3 regions of the Streptomyces sp. bgisy027 genome follow, and region 1 is predicted to be linked to each of the others. Evidence: riboswitches for the same ligand, from Rfam matches in the RefSeq annotation. Region 1 holds a riboswitch; each other region holds the start of a gene.

Region 1 (5,314 bases):
GGTGCCGCGCTCGCCGGCGGCGAGGGGGTAGAGCTGCCGGCCGCTGCCGTCGTGGAAGGTGAAGGCGCCGGACTCGCCGATGCCTTCGGTGCAGCCCTCGAACAGCGCGGCGTGCCGGTCGGCGAGGAACCCGGAGCCGTCCTCGGCGCTGGCCTCCTCGTCGGCGGTGAACGCGATCACGACGTCCCGGCGGGGCCGTACGCCCTCGCGGGCCCAGGACCGCACGACGGCGAGGATCATCGCGTCCATGTTCTTCATGTCGACCGCGCCCCGGCCCCACACGACGCCGTCGCGGATCTCCCCGGAGAAGGGGTGCACGCTCCATTCGCCGGCCTGCGCGGGCACCACGTCCAGGTGACCGTGCACGAGGAGCGCGTCCGCCGACGGATCGGTGCCCTCGATGCGGGCGACCACGTTCGTCCGGCCCTTCGTGCGCTCCAGCAGGGCGGGGTCCAGGCCTGCCTCGGCCAGCCGGGCGGCCGCGTACTCGGCGGCGGGGCGCTCCCGGCAGTCGCCGCCGCCGCGGTTGGTCGTGTCGATGCGGATGAGGTCCGAGGTGAACGTGACGACTTCGTCCAGTGCCTGCCCGTCAGCCATACTGCTCCTCCACCGAGGCCGAGGCGATCGTGGTGACCGCCTTGAAGGTACGGATTCCCTCGTACATTCGCTCGCTGGTGTACGCCACCTTGCGCTCGCCGATACGTTCGACGCCGGGAACGACGGTGACGGCCATCGCGAGGTGTTCTGCGTCGAACTCGACGGCGACGGTGAACGGCCCGCCGCGCACCGGCTCGTGACGGACCGCCAGCCCGGCCGCCTCCTTGGCCGCGGCACGGATGTCGGCGGCCGTCCTGGCCGGCGTACGGCACACCGCCGCGTACCGCGAGACGTGGTCCTTGACGGCGACCTTCAGCGCCCCGGGCGCGTAGCCGAGCGCGTCCTCGCAGGCCAGGTCGTCGCCGGTGACGAGCACCACGGGGACGCCGTACTCGGCGACGACGTGCGCGTTCAGCAGGCCCTCGCTGGCCCGGACGTCGTTGAGCCAGACGCCTGTGATCTGGTTCGCGAGGTAGGTGTGGGCCAGAACACCCTCCATGCCGGCGCCGGCGTGGTAGCCGACGAAGGCGATGCCGTCCACGTCGCCGTGCTGCACACCCTCGACCATGGACAGCGTCTTGTGCCGGCCGGTGAGCATCTCGGCCCGCTCGTCGAGCCGTTCGAGCAGCAGATTGCGCATGGACCAGTGCGCCTCGTTGATGAGGACGGCGTCGGCGCCGCCGTCCAGGAATCCCAGCACGGCGGCGTCCACGTCGGAGGTGAACATCGCCCGGCAGCGCTCCCACTGGGGAGTCCCCGGGAGCACGTCGGCCGGCCAGGTCACACCGGTGGCGCCCTCCATGTCGGCGCTGATGAGGATCTTCATGCTCGATCACGTTACGCGCCCGGAAGGGAACCCGCCACGAAGCGGACGAACGCCGCTTTCACACCTTTGGGGTGTGCTTGTCAGCCACCCGCCACGGGCACTACTGTCACCACGCCTTGGTGAACGGGAAATCCGGTGTGATGCCGGTGCGGCCCTCGCCACTGTGAATCGGGAAGTCCGGCTCCTGCCCTCGCGGGCAAGCCACTGGGTCCTAGGGCCCTGGCGCCACATTCCCGTCTGCCGCGCGACGCCTGGCACGCACGCTCGCCGCGTTGCCGAAGCGCCCACGTGGCTCCGCCACGAGGGCGCTCCGGCGCCTTGCGATCGCACGCGCCAGACGCCGCGCGGCCCGCCCTTCGGGCGGACGACGGGAATGTGACGCCAGGGCCCTAGACCCGGGAAGGCGGAGCACGGGCGGTGTCACCCGTCAGCCAGGAGACCGGCCAAGGCACGTCAACCATCCACGAGGTGCTGGAGAGGGTCTGCTGAGCCATGCACATAGCCGAGGGTTTTCTGCCCCCGGCGCACGCGGTCGCCTGGGGCGTCGCGTCCGCGCCGTTCGTCGTACACGGAGTACGGTCACTCACCCGTGAGGTCCGGGAGCATCCGGAGAGCACGCTGCTGCTCGGCGCCTCCGGGGCCTTCACCTTCGTCCTGTCCGCGCTGAAGCTGCCGTCGGTGACCGGCAGCTGCTCCCATCCCACCGGCACGGGCCTGGGCGCCATCCTGTTCCGGCCGCCGATCATGGCGGTCCTGGGCACCATCACGCTGCTCTTCCAGGCGCTGCTGCTCGCGCACGGCGGCCTGACCACGCTCGGCGCCAACGTCTTCTCGATGGCGATCGTCGGGCCCTGGGCCGGCTACGCGATCTACAGGCTGCTGCGGCGCTACGATGTGCCGCTGATGGTCGCCGTGTTCTCCGGCGCGTTCGTCGCGGACCTGTCCACCTACTGCGTGACCAGCGTCCAGCTGGCGCTCGCGTTCCCCGACCCGGGCAGCGGATTCCTGGGCGCGCTCGGCAAGTTCGGCTCCATCTTCGCCGTCACCCAGATCCCGCTGGCGGTGAGCGAGGGCCTGCTGACGGTGCTCGTGATGCGGCTGCTGGTGCAGTCCAGCAAGGGCGAACTGACCCGGCTGGGCGTGCTCCTGGCCAAGAAGCAGTCCCGCAGCGAGACCGAGGCGGTGGCCCGATGAGCAGGAACACCAAGATCAACGTCCTGCTGCTGCTCGTGGTGGCCGCGCTCGCCGTGCTGCCGCTGACGCTCGGCCTGGGCGACCACAAGGAGGAGCCGTTCACCGGCGCCGACGGCGAGGCGGAGACGGCGATCACCGAGATCGAGCCGGACTACGAGCCGTGGTTCTCGCCGCTGTACGAGCCTCCGTCCGGCGAGATCGAATCGGCCCTGTTCTCCCTCCAGGCGGCGCTGGGTGCCGGTGTCCTCGCCTACTACTTCGGACTGCACCGCGGACGCAGGCAGGGTGAGCAGCGGGCCCTGCAGCGGGTCACCGAGGACGCCGCGGCCCGTGGCGCCGAGGAGCCGAAGGCCGACAGGGTCTGACGGATGCTGCCGATCGACGCGGCGGCGCACGGCAGTCGCTGGCGCCGCCGTCATCCCGTGGACAAGGCCGTGCTCGGGCTCGGTCTCACCGTGCTCGCGATCTCCCTGCCGCCCTGGCCGGGTGCCGCGCTGGTCCTGGTCACCGCGCTGACCGTGCTGCTGGGCCCGGCGGGCGTGCCCGGACGGCGGCTGTGGCGGGCGTACCGCGTGCCGCTCGGTTTCTGTGTGACCGGCGCGGCCACGCTGCTGGTCCAGGTCGGCGGGGGGCAGGGCTTCGTGTCCCTCGCCGCCGACGGGCCGCTGCGCGCCGGTGAACTGCTGCTGCGCACCTCGGCGGCCTCGCTCGGGGTGCTGCTGTTCGCGTTCACCACGCCGATGTCGGACCTGCTGCCCCGGCTGGTGCAGGCCGGCGTGCCCGCGCCCGTCGTGGACGTCGCGCTGGTGACGTACCGCATGAGCTTCCTGCTGCTCGACTCGGTGCGCCGGGTGCGGGACGCGCAGGCCGCCCGGCTCGGGCACACCACCCGCGCCGCGACCTGGCGTTCGCTGGCCGGGCTCGGCGCGACCGCCTTCGTGCGCTCCTTCGAGCGGGCCACCCGGCTCCAGGCCGGGCTCGCCGGGCGCGGCTACGACGGCACCTTGCGCGTCCTGGTCCCCGAGGCGAAGGTCTCCGTCCGTTTCACGGCCGCGAGTTGCGTCCTGCTCGCAGCGCTGGCCGTCGTCACCCTCGTACTGGAAAGGGCCCTGCCATGAGCGAGCCCACCGCCCTCGTCACCGCCCGGGACACGACCGACCCCCACCAGAGCGGCCCCATCGCACGCACGGCCACAAGCCACTCCCCACTCACGACACCCGCCACCCCCACCCCCGCACCGAAAAAGGCCCAGCCATGAGCGAGCCCACCGCCCTCGTCACCCTGCGGGGCGCCTCCTACGCCTACGAGGACGGCCCCGTCGTGCTCAGCGGCCTCGACTTCGACGTCCGCGAGGGGCGGGCGCTGGCGCTGCTGGGGCGCAACGGCAGCGGCAAGACCACGCTGATGCGGCTGCTCAGCGGTGGACTGAAGCCGCACGACGGCCGGTTGGCGGTCGAGGGGACGCCGGTCACGTACGACCGCAAGGGACTGACCCGGCTGCGGACGACCGTGCAGCTGGTGGTGCAGGACCCCGACGACCAGCTGTTCGCCGCGTCCGTCGCGCAGGACGTCTCCTTCGGCCCGCTCAACCTCGGTCTGCCGGACGCCGAGGTGCGGGCGCGGGTCGACGAGGCGCTGGCCGCCCTCGACATCACCCGGCTGGCCGACCGCCCCACGCATCTGCTGTCGTACGGGCAGCGCAAGCGCACGGCCATCGCCGGGGCCGTCGCGATGCGGCCGCGTGTGCTGATCCTCGACGAGCCGACCGCCGGGCTCGACCCCGACGGCCAGGAGCGGCTGCTCACCACCCTCGACGGGCTGCGTGCGAGCGGCACCACGGTCCTCATGGCCACCCATGACGTCGACCTCGCGCTGCGCTGGGCCGACGACGCGGCGCTGCTGACCCCGTCCGGTGTCCGCACCGGTCCCGCGGACACGATGCTGGCCCGCACCGAACTCCTGCGGGAGGCCGGCCTGCGGCTGCCCTGGGGCATCGCGGCGGCCGGGCTGCTGAGGGCGCACGGCCTGCTGGCCGACTCGGCACCGGGTCCGCGCGACGCGGACGAACTGGCCGCCCTGGCGGCGCCCGCCACCCCCACGATCACGGCCGACGGCTGAGGTTCCCGGGCGTTGGGCACACGGGTGATACATCCCGCGACCGGCCGCCAGAGCCCCGGCTGACGCCGCGGTTGCCTGTTTCATGAGGTCACGCACGACCGAAGTGAGGCAGCATGGCCGAGGCCACCGAGGACACCAGCCCGCCCGAAGGACTGAAAGCCGACGCGATCGGGTTCGTCGACGCCCTCGTCATCGGGCTCAACGCCACCTCGCCCGCGTACTCGCTGGCCGCGGCGATCGGCCCGGTCGTGGCCCTCGTGGGTGTGTACGCCCCCGGCGTCATGCTCGCGTCGTTCGTCCCGATGCTGATGATCGCTTCGGCGTTCTACTACCTCAACCGGGTGGACCAAGACTGCGGGACGACCTTCTCCTGGGTCACCCGGGCGATGGGCCCGTGGGCCGGCTGGCTCGGCGGCTGGGCCATCACGATGACCGGCGTCCTGGTGATCGGCTCGCTGGCGGACGTCGCGGTGACGTTCGCGCTGATGGCCTTCGGCCTCGACAGCTGGGTCGGCAACGAGTTCGTGCGCCAGACGCTGACGGTGCTGGTCATCCTCGGCATGACGGCCCTGTGCGTGA
Region 2 (5,314 bases), on a different contig from region 1:
CCGCCGCAGCACGCGGTAGCCGAAGTAGGCCTGGATGATGCTGTGCGGGAAACGGACCCTGCGCTCGAAGCCCTCCACCAGGCCGAGCTTGTCGGCGTTGCGTGCGATCCGGGCGAGGGCCGCGCGGCACTGGTCCATGTTGCCCCCGCGCAACCGCCTCCTCTCCTGCGGGCTGATCCGCCGGCACAGCACGTCCCAGATCTGCTGCCGGTGCCATTCGGAGAAGACGTTCCCGCGCCTGCCGTACCGGTCGAAGGCGCGTCCGCCGGCCCGCAGGTGCTCGGCACGGGCCTGCGCGCGCCGCATCGGACCGGGGTGGACGTCCGAGTCGAGCAGTTCCCCGAGGCCGACCTCCAGTTTGTCCTGGAGCAGTCCCACGCAGGCCAGGGCGGAGACCACCTCGACGGCGTCGCGGCGGTCGCGCTGGCTCAGGGCGACGTCCCGGCGCAGCCGACCCTGGCACAGCGCCTCGTCCCAGGTCTCCAGCAGCCACAGCCGCAGCGTGCCGCGGTCACGGCTGCGGGTGTTCATGTGCTGCGGGTCGTTGTCCGGCCGGTCGTGTTCCAGGGCGCCGTGACGGTGCAGTTCACGGGCGATCTGGAGGTAGACGGGCGACTCGGTCACCTCCGCCGTCTCCACGATCCAGTCGACGCGGCGCTCGTCCGTCTCCGGCACGCGCGCCTGGACGAACCGCAGGGCCTCCTCCTCGCTGAGCGGTTCCAGCTCCACGATCGCGGCCGGGGTGCTCTCCAGCGGGCTGTGCGGCCGGGAGGCGATGACGAGGGGCAGCTTCTCCTCGTAGGCACGTTCGATGGCCCGCCGGATGATGTTGTCCCGGTTCTGCTGGAGGCCGTCGCCGAGGAGCGCCTCCTCCAGCCCGTCGGCGATGACGACCGGCTTGTCGTCGGCGAGCAGTTGCTGCCAGACCCGCTCGGTCTTGGTGCGCGCGAGGATGCCCCGGGGTGCCTCGTCGATGAAGCGCTCCTTGGCCATGCGTTCGAAGTTCAGGTCACTGCCGCCGTTCGCGTCCCGCAGCCGGATCGGCACGGGTACGGCGTTCTGCTCCGCGAGCAGTTCGGTGAGCCGTACCAGGACGGCGGTCTTGCCCACACCGACGCCGCCGACCAGCAGATAGGGCCGGCGCGTGTCGCGCTCGCGCAGCCGCTCGGCGATGACCTGGGCGATCTCCTCCCGGCCCACGATCTCGGCGGTGTCCGGGCCGGCCGTGAGGACCAGTCGGTGGGGGTCGTCGCGTGCCTTGGCGAGATAGCGCCGCTTGGTCCACCGGTACCACCAGAACAGGAAGAGCGCGGCGGCGAGCGACGCGGCGAGCACCGGGCCCACGAAGCGCATGACCGTCTCGAAGCCGTCGTTGCCCTGCCGCCACTTCTCGAAGGGTGTCGTGCGGCCCCGGATCACGATGTACAGGCCCTCCACCACCCAGGCGACCACGGCGAGCACCGCCACCGTCCAGACGGCCCGGGTGGCGTTGGTGTAGGTGAACCACCGGCGCCACTTCTTGGGGCGGGTGCTTCCACCGCGGGCCTCCAGGCGCGTGGTCAGCCTGTGCCGGTGGCCCACGAACCCCTGCCTGACCCGGTTGGCCGCCCGCCTCGGAGCCAGCGTCGCCATCGGCGCGTTGCGCGGCCGCTTCTTGCCGGGCGGGCTGCCGACGACCCTCGTCATCGTTCGTCTCCTTCCGAGAACGGCTCTCGAAACGGAGCGACCGCGGGGCGCCGACACCTATCTCCATGGAAGCACTCCCGGAACTCCCCGCAACCCGGCGGCCCTCGGCACAAAACCCCGGGCCCGTCCGCCCGGCCGTCCGGCAGACTCGGGCCCATGGACATCGCGATCCGGCCGGCGGAACCCGGTGAGTTCGACGCGCTCGGCGAGATCACCGCCCGGGCCTATCTCCACGACGGGCTCCTCGACTTCGGCGAGAGTGACGCGTACCTCGGCGAACTCAGGGACGTGGCCAAGCGCGCGACCGCCGCCGAGGTACTCGTGGCCGTCGCGGACGGCCGGCTGCTGGGCGGGGTGACCTTCGTGCCGAGCGGCGGCCCCATGGCCGACATCGCGCTCCCCGGCGAGGCCGAGATCCGGATGCTCGCCGTCGACCGCGCGGGCCGTGGACGCGGCGCCGGCGAGGCCCTCGTCCGCGCCTGCGTCGACCGCGCCCGGGCCACGGAGGGCTGCGTACGGATCGTCCTGTCGACCCAGCGCACCATGCACGGCGCCCATCGCATCTACGAACGGCTGGGTTTTGTTCGCACACCCGAGCGGGACTGGAATCCGCTCCCGCAGCTCGACGACATCACTCTTCTCACCTATGAGTTGACGCTCTGAAACCAGCGCGACACAACATCTGGGGGTGGCGTGGCGGGCGAGCACAAGATGTATGCTCATGCTCGCTGTCGCCGCAGGGGAATCCGGTGCGAATCCGGAACTGTCCCGCAACGGTGTACTTGTGCACGTCTGTTCCCTCAGTCGTGCACAGGAGTCAGTCCGAGGACCTGCCGACAGCGCGCCCGGCCGACCGGCCGGTGCGCCCTGACGTCCGGGCCTCGTGGAATGGGCCGGTGGACGCGACGCCGTGTGCGCTCGTGTGCTGCCCCCTGCCCTCCGCAAGGCCCCCGTGCCGAGCGAGGGAGAGCCCCCACGTGACCATCGCGCCAGCAGACCCGGCCTCAGTCGTCCCATCGGTCCCGACCGACGCGGACGCCCCCGGAACCGCCCTGCCGTCTCCCGCCGCCGCCCTCGACGGAGACCCTGCGGGCCGGCCCTCCGATCTGCTGCGGCTCCTGACCGAGCTGACCGCCGACCTCCCCGACGCCGACCCCGGCCGGGTCGCCGCCGCCGCGCTGCGCGGCCGGTCCGCCCGGGCCGACGAGGCGGAGCTGCGCGAGCTGGCCACCGAGGCGGCGGCCGGGCTCATCTCCGAGGACCCCGCCTACAGCAGGCTCGCCGCCCGGCTGCTGACCATCTCCATCGCCGCCGAGGCCGCCTCGCAGGGTGTGACGTCCTTCACCGAGTCGGTCGCGGTCGGCCACCGCGAGGGCCTCATCGCCGACCGCACCGCCGAGTTCGCGCGCCTGCACGCGGCCCGCCTGGACGCTCTGGTGGACACGGCCGCCGACGACCGCTTCGGCTACTTCGGCCTGCGCACCCTGCACAGCAGGTACCTCCTGCGGCACCCCATCACCCGCAAGGTGATCGAGACGCCCCAGCACTTCATGCTGCGCGTCGCCGCCGGTCTCGCCGAGGACGACACCCCCCGCTCCGTCGACGAAGTCGCCGCGCTCTACGGCCTGATGAGCAGGCTCGACTATCTGCCGTCCTCCCCCACGCTCTTCAACTCCGGCACCCGCCACCCCCAGATGTCGTCCTGCTACCTCCTGGACTCCCCCAACGACGAGCTCGACTCCATCTACGACCGCTACCACCAGGTCGCCCGCCTCTCGAAGCACGCCGGCGGCATCGGCCTGTCGTACTCCCGCATCCGCTCCCGGGGTTCGCTGATCCGCGGCACCAACGGGCACTCCAACGGCATCGTCCCGTTCCTGAAGACGCTGGACGCCTCGGTCGCCGCCGTGAACCAGGGCGGCCGGCGCAAGGGCGCGGCCGCGGTCTACCTGGAGACCTGGCACTCCGACATCGAGGAGTTCCTGGAGCTGCGGGACAACACCGGTGAGGACGCCCGCCGTACGCACAACCTGAACCTCGCGCACTGGATCCCGGACGAGTTCATGCGCCGGGTCAACGCCGACGGCCAGTGGTCCCTGTTCTCCCCCGCCGACGTGCCCGAGCTCGTCGACCTGTGGGGCGAGGAGTTCGACGCGGCCTACCGCAAGGCCGAGGAGCAAGGGCTCGCGCGCAGGACCATCCCGGCCCGCGACCTTTACGGCCGCATGATGCGCACCCTCGCGCAGACCGGCAACGGCTGGATGACCTTCAAGGACGCCGCCAACCGCACCGCCAACCAGACCGCCCTGCCGGGCCATGTCGTGCACTCCTCCAACCTCTGCACGGAGATCCTGGAGGTCACCGACGACGGCGAGACGGCGGTCTGCAACCTGGGGTCGGTCAACCTCGGCGCCTTCGTGAGCGGCGGGGAGATCGACTGGGAGCGCCTGGACGAGACGGTCCGCACCGCCGTCACCTTCCTCGACCGCGTCGTCGACATCAACTTCTACCCGACCGAGCAGGCGGGGCGCTCGAACGCCAAGTGGCGGCCGGTGGGCCTGGGCGCGATGGGCCTCCAGGACGTCTTCTTCAAGCTGCGGCTGCCGTTCGACTCGGCCGAGGCGAGACAGCTCTCCACGCGCATCGCCGAGCGGATCATGCTCGCCGCGTACGAGGCGTCCGCCGACCTCGCCGAGCGCAGCGGCCCGCTGCCGGCCTGGGAGAAGACCCGTACCGCCCGGGGCGTGCTGCACCCCGACCACTACGGCGTCGAGCTCACCTGGCCGGAGCGCTGGGCGGCGCTGCGCGAGCGGATCACCACGACGGGCCTGCGCAACAGCCTGCTGCTCGCCATCGCGCCGACCGCCACCATCGCCTCCATCGCCGGTGTCTACGAGTGCATCGAGCCCCAGGTGTCCAACCTGTTCAAGCGCGAGACGCTCTCCGGTGAGTTCCTCCAGGTCAACTCCTACCTGGTCGACGAGCTGAAGGCGCTGGGTGTCTGGGACGCCCGCACCCGCGAGGCGCTGCGCGAGGCCAACGGCTCGGTGCAGGACTTCGCCTGGATCCCGGCGGACGTACGGGCGCTGTACCGCACGGCGTGGGAGATCCCGCAGCGCGGCCTGATCGACATGGCGGCGGCCCGCACCCCGTTCCTCGACCAGTCGCAGTCCCTGAACCTGTTCCTGGAGACGCCGACCATCGGCAAGCTCTCCTCGATGTACGCGTACGCCTGGAAGTCGGGCCTGAAGACGACGTACTACCTGCGCTCGCGCCCGGCGACCCGCATCGCCCGCGCCGCCCAGGGCCAGGCCGCCCAGTCCGAGAAGACCGTCCCCGTCCAGCAGGTCGCCGAGCCCGACGCCGTCGCCTGCTCCCTTGAGAACCCCGAGTCCTGCGAGGCCTGCCAGTAATGAGTACCCGTAACACCCATCTCCTCGACCCGGGCTTCGAACTGACCCTGCGTCCCATGCGCTACCCGGACTTCTACGAGCGCTACCGGGACGCCATCAAGAACACCTGGACCGTGGAGGAGGTCGACCTCCACTCGGACGTCGCCGACCTCGCCAAGCTGACGCCCGCCGAGCAGCACCTCATCGGCCGGCTGGTCGCCTTCTTCGCGACCGGC
Region 3 (5,314 bases), on a different contig from region 1:
TCGGCCTGGCGGACCGAACGGGCAGAGGGGTTCCAGCAGGAGGACGCCGATCTCCTGTTCGACATCGCCTCGCGCGCGGCGCTCAGCGTGGACAACGCGCGCCGGTACACGAGGGAACATCGGGCCGCGGTCGAGTTGCAACAGCGCCTGTTGCCCCGCGCGACCACGCAGTCCACGGCGGCCGAGTCGGCCGGCCGCTACGTGCCCGCCGGGGGCGGGGCGGACATCAGCGGCGACTGGTTCGACGTCATCCCCCTGTCGTCGCTGCGGGTCGCCTTCGTCGTGGGCGACGTCGTAGGCCACGGCCTGCACGCGGCGGCCACGATGGGGCGCCTGCGGACCGCGATCCGAACCCTTGCCGAGCTGGAACTGGAACCCGGGGAACTCCTCATCCACCTGGACGACCTCGTCCAGCAACTCGCCGACGAAGCCGCTCCGGAGGACCGGGACACGATCGGCGCAACCTGCTTGTACGCGCTCTACGACCCGATCGCCGGCACCTGTGCGCTCGCCGACGCCGGGCATCCGCCGCCCGCGGTGATCGCGCCCGACGGGACGGTCCGAACGATCGAGGTCCACCCCGGTCCGCCGCTCGGCGTGGGCGGCATGCCCTTCGAGGTCACCACGGTCCACGTCGAGCCCGGCAGCATCCTCGCCCTCTACACCGACGGCCTCGTGGAACGAACCTCGAAGGACCTCGACGAGGGCACCAGGGACCTCCTCGGCTCGCTATCGACCCTCTGTGGCGCCGCACGGGCACTGGAGGACATCGCCCACGACGTGGTGTCCGCGGTGTCCGAAGGACCGCCCCGCGACGACATGGCGCTTCTTCTGGCCCGTACCCACGTGATTCCGGCCGCCGACACCGCGGCCTGGCAGTTCCCCGACGACACGTCCCGGGTGGCCGACGCACGGAAGTCCGTCGCCCGGCGACTCGCCGACTGGGGACTGGACGACCTCGCCTTCACCACCGAACTGATCGTCAGTGAACTGGTCACCAACGCGATGCGCTACGCGGGCGGCACCGTGGGGCTGCGCCTCTTCCACGACGACAGAACCCTGGTGTGCGAGGTCACCGACGCCAGCAACACCCAGCCACGGCTGATCCGGGCGCGCGCCGGTGACGAGGGAGGGCGAGGCCTGTTCCTGGTGGCCCAACTCGCCCGACGCTGGGGCAGCCGGTACCACCGCACCGGCAAGACCATCTGGGCCGAGCAGACGATCGGTGCCGGGTCGGGGGCGGGGCTCGACTTTGCCGGGGTCTGGGACACGGCGGAGATCTAGGGTCTGGCCGTCGACCGGTTCCCGGCTACTCGCCGGCCGCGGGCGTGTGGCACGATGCGCGGGACGGATGCGGAGGAACTCCGGTGCGGGTGCAGCAGCCCAACTCCGGGGCGGGCCCGCCACTGTGACCGGGGAGCCGCCTCCCACTCGTACGGCCACTGGCAACCGGCGTGAGCCGGCCGCTGGGAAGGCCGGGAGCAGGCGTCGGACAACAGGCCGTACGGCCGCGTACCGAGATCCGGGAGCCAGGATATTCCGCCCGTCCCGCAGCCAGGCGCCTTCCGCCCGGGCACGGTCCGTCTCCGGTGGCGTGGAAAACCGCCGACAGCGGAAGGCATTCCATCGTGAAGCCCGCACCCGGCTTCGAGCCGGTCTCCTCCTCTTTGGCCGACTCCTCCCACCTGCCCCACGGCGCCGTCGCCGAAGGCCTGCTCCTCGACCGCACACTCGCCGCCATCACCCCCGCGGACCCCGGCGCCCTCGCGGCGGCCCGGGACCGGCAGAACCGCCTGTCCAAGCCGCCCGGGTCGCTGGGATTCCTGGAGGACGTGTCCGTTCAGCTGGCGGGCCTCGCCGGCGTGTGCCCACCTCCGATGCCGGAACCCGCCGCTGTGGCCGTCTTCGCGGCGGACCACGGTGTTCACGCCCGGGGCGTCAGCGCCTGGCCGCAGGAGGTGACGGCGCAGATGGTCGACAACTTCCTGGCCTCCGGCGGTGCCGTGAACGCCTTCGCCGCGCAGACCGGCGCCGGGGTGGTCGTGGTGGACGTGGGTGTCGCGACTCCAATGCCCGCCGGGGAGGGGGTGCGGGACGGGCTGCTGCGCCGCCGGGTCCGGGGCGGGACCGCGGACATGACCCTGGGCCCGGCGATGAGCAGGCGGGAAGCCGTGCGGGCGATGGAGATCGGCATCGGCGTCGCGGGTGAACTCGTGGAGCGCGGCAGCCGTTGCCTGCTCACCGGTGACATGGGCATCGCCAACACCACGGCGTCCGCGGCGCTGACCGCCGCCTTCACCGGTGCCGACCCGGACGAGGTCACCGGTCACGGAGCGGGCATCGACGAGCCGACCCGGCTGCACAAGGCGCAGGTGGTGCGCGAGGCCCTCCACCTGCACCAGCCGGACCCCCGGGACCCCATCGGGGTGGTGTCGGCGGTCGGCGGCCTGGAACACGCCGCGCTCGCCGGGTTCGTCCTGGCCGCCGCCGCGCACCGGGTCCCGGTGATCCTGGACGGCGTGATCGCCTCTTCGGCGGCCCTGGTCGCGGCGGCGCTGTCCCCCGCCGCCCTGGACGCCTGCGTGGCCGGACACCGCTCGGTCGAGCCAGGTCACGCCATCGCCCTGCGGCATCTCCGCTTGCATCCCCTGGTCGACCTGGGGCTGAGGCTCGGCGAAGGGACCGGCGCTCTGTTGGCGCTGCCGCTCGTCCAAGCGGCGGTCCGTGCCCTGCGGGAGATGGCCACATTCGACTCCGCCGGGGTGTCGGAAAAGCCGGCCTGACGCGCCCGCCCGATGTGCCGGCCCGTGCACGCGGCAGGGACTGCCCGGACCGACGGTAGGAGAAGGGGACGGCTGGGCGCCGGCGGGCCCGGGGTCGTAGGCAGGACCACGTCATACTCCCCGGCGACCGGCGACCGGCGACCGGCGACCGGCGACCGGCGACCGGCGACCGGCGACCGGCGACGGGTTTCAGTACTTGGGCCTCAATCACCCAGGCCCCGGCTGTGGTTCTGACGAGCACCAGTGTGCCGGCGCCGATCGTCAGGTCCCCGCGGCCAGGGCCTGGGTGCCGGGCGTTCCGGTCAGGTCAGCTGCCGCTGATCGCCGCCGCCGTGGAGCGCAGCGCCCGGGCTGTGCGGCCGAGGTCGGCGTGGAGCAGCCGTCCCGCGGACTTCATCACCCGTCCCGCGACGAGGACCGTGTCTACGTTCTGGGGGTTCGCCGACTGGACCACGGCCGCGATCGGGTCGCGTTCGGCGGTGAGCATGTCGAGGTCCTCCAGGCGGAGCAGAGCGATGTCGGCCTGCTTGCCGGGGCGCAGCGAACCGATCCGGTCGTCGAGCCCCAGCGCGGCGGCGCCGTCGATCGTGGCCATCCGCAGGACGTCCTTGACGGTCAGCGGGGAGTCGTCGGTGACCTGGCTGGCCAGCAGGGCCGCCCGCATCAGGGAGAACATGTCGCCGGGGACGGTGGACACCGCGTCCACGCCGAGACCGGCGGTGACACCGAGGCGCCGGTAACGGCTCGACACGGGCGCGCCGACGCGCATCCCGGCCTCGGAGCCGGGCGCGGCGGCGGCCTTGCCGCCCGAGTCGCCGATCAGCTTGATCTCGCTGTCGGAGAGCGAGTTCCCGTGCACGTAGAGCGTGTTCGGGCGCAGCAGTCCGCGCTCCTTCAGGGCGGAGATCGGTGTCTGCGTGACGGGGCCTGCGCTGACGTGGAAGGTCAGGGGCAGGCCGAGGTCGTCCGTCATACGCCACTCCTCGATCACCGTCTCGATCGGGGTGAAAGACGGGCCGAGGGGGCCGTACGCCATGGTGACCAGCGCCTTGTCGTCCGACAGGCGCTTGGTGCGGACCCTGCGGACGTCCGCGAGGTCGGCGGCCGGGCCGATCGGGGCGCCGTAGGCGAACACCGCGCGAAGTCCCGCCGCCTGCATGGCGTCGAGGGCCGCGTCGGCATGGTCGGGCGAGTACAGGCCGTGGTTGTAGTCCAGCTGGGTGGTGATTCCGGAGTTGAGGCTCTCCAGCAGACCGGCGAGAGTCGCGTTGTACATGTCCTGCGGGCGCAGCCGCGGGCCGTACTGGCCCAGGACGCCGAGGTACGCGTTGAGGTCCATGCCCACGGTCGAGGTGCGCAGCGCCGACAGCCACACGTGGCGGTGGGTGTCGACGAAGCCCGGGAGCACGATCCGGTCGGTGGCGTCGATGACGGTGGCACCGTTGGCGGAGAGGTTGCGGCCGACGGCGGTGATCCGCCCTCTCTCGATCAGGACATCGGTACGGGCGTGGGCGACCGGCTCGGGCTCGGTGTCGATCACATGGCCGTTGCGCAGCAGGATGCGGGTGTTCGTCAGGTGCGCCGGGCCGCTCTGACGGCTTCTTGAGGGTGCCGCGGTCGCCGGCGATGCGGAGAAGGTGGCCGCGGCCGTGGCGGCGGCCACACCGGTCAGGACGGTTCGGCGGGGCAGATTCATGGTGGAACTCCGTTGTCTCGGAAGGCTGTCGTGGGCAGGGAGACCGGCGGGATGTCGCCGGGGGCGGCGCTCGATCGGCGCGCCGTGTGCTGACCTGTCCTCCACGGATGAACTAAGCGGACAGTCGTCCGGTAGTCGGGGAGAACGTACCGGACTGTTGTCCGGTTGGCAAGAGTGAGGGGTTGGGGCGGCAGCGGCCAGTCATGTCTGAGGGGTTGAGGCGGGGGTGGTCGGTCAAGCCCGAGGGGTTGAGTTGGGGGTGGCGGGTCGCACCCGAGGGGCGCGCTTGCCGACCGGACAACTGTCCGGGTATCGTTCCCCGGGAGTGGACAGCTGTCCGGTTCTTTCGGTGCTGCGGCTGAACCCTGGGAGGCGGAATGGTCGAGAAGCGCAGGCTCGGCAGGACCGACATCGAGATCACCCCCATCGGCCTGGGCTGCGCGCAGATGACCGTGAGCGGCATGACCGCGCGTGTGTACTCGACGCGGGAGCCGGAAGCCGTGGTCCGGGCCGCGTGGTCAGGTGGGGTCAACTGGTTCGACACGGCTGAGGGTTACGGCCGCGGGGCGTCCGAGCGGGCACTGACCACCGGGCTGCGTGCGGCCGGTGTGCGGCCCGGCGAGGCAGTGGTCGCCACCAAGTGGCTGCCCTTCGGCCGCCGGGCCTCGAACATCCCGCGCACCATCGACGACCGCATCGACGCGTTGCACGGCTACCCCGTCGACCTCTACCAGATCCATCAGCCCTGGAGTCTTTCGCCCGTCGCGAGCGAGATGCGCGAGATGGCGAAGCTGCTGCGGGCCGGCAAGATCCGGTCGATCGGCGTGAGCAACTT

Evidence for each region. Region 1 has a riboswitch for cobalamin ahead of AC3ETA_RS08510 (energy-coupling factor ABC transporter permease). Riboswitches for the same ligand answer to the same signal wherever they lie in the genome.
Region 2: another riboswitch for cobalamin. It lies ahead of AC3ETA_RS04820 (ribonucleoside-diphosphate reductase subunit alpha); the one in region 1 lies ahead of AC3ETA_RS08510 (energy-coupling factor ABC transporter permease).
Region 3: another riboswitch for cobalamin. It lies ahead of cobT (nicotinate-nucleotide--dimethylbenzimidazole phosphoribosyltransferase); the one in region 1 lies ahead of AC3ETA_RS08510 (energy-coupling factor ABC transporter permease).

The regions. Positions count from the first base shown of each region.
Region 1 is NZ_JBYIVZ010000006.1:123,153-128,466, forward strand. It holds gene AC3ETA_RS08500 (M20/M25/M40 family metallo-hydrolase) at 1-597, opposite strand, end outside; gene AC3ETA_RS08505 (M55 family metallopeptidase) at 590-1,423, opposite strand; cobalamin riboswitch at 1,502-1,629, shown strand; gene AC3ETA_RS08510 (energy-coupling factor ABC transporter permease) at 1,916-2,617, shown strand; gene AC3ETA_RS08515 (energy-coupling factor ABC transporter substrate-binding protein) at 2,614-2,982, shown strand; gene cbiQ (cobalt ECF transporter T component CbiQ) at 2,986-3,735, shown strand; gene AC3ETA_RS08525 (energy-coupling factor ABC transporter ATP-binding protein) at 3,872-4,735, shown strand; gene AC3ETA_RS08530 (APC family permease) at 4,849-5,314, shown strand, end outside.
Region 2 is NZ_JBYIVZ010000003.1:239,467-244,780, forward strand. It holds gene AC3ETA_RS04810 (NACHT domain-containing protein) at 1-1,686, opposite strand, end outside; gene AC3ETA_RS04815 (GNAT family N-acetyltransferase) at 1,843-2,349, shown strand; cobalamin riboswitch at 2,402-2,538, shown strand; gene AC3ETA_RS04820 (ribonucleoside-diphosphate reductase subunit alpha) at 2,664-5,099, shown strand; gene AC3ETA_RS04825 (ribonucleotide-diphosphate reductase subunit beta) at 5,099-5,314, shown strand, end outside.
Region 3 is NZ_JBYIVZ010000069.1:29,846-35,159, forward strand. It holds gene AC3ETA_RS42545 (SpoIIE family protein phosphatase) at 1-1,284, shown strand, start outside; cobalamin riboswitch at 1,358-1,539, shown strand; gene cobT (nicotinate-nucleotide--dimethylbenzimidazole phosphoribosyltransferase) at 1,629-2,783, shown strand; gene AC3ETA_RS42555 (amidohydrolase family protein) at 3,091-4,479, opposite strand; gene AC3ETA_RS42560 (aldo/keto reductase) at 4,857-5,314, shown strand, end outside.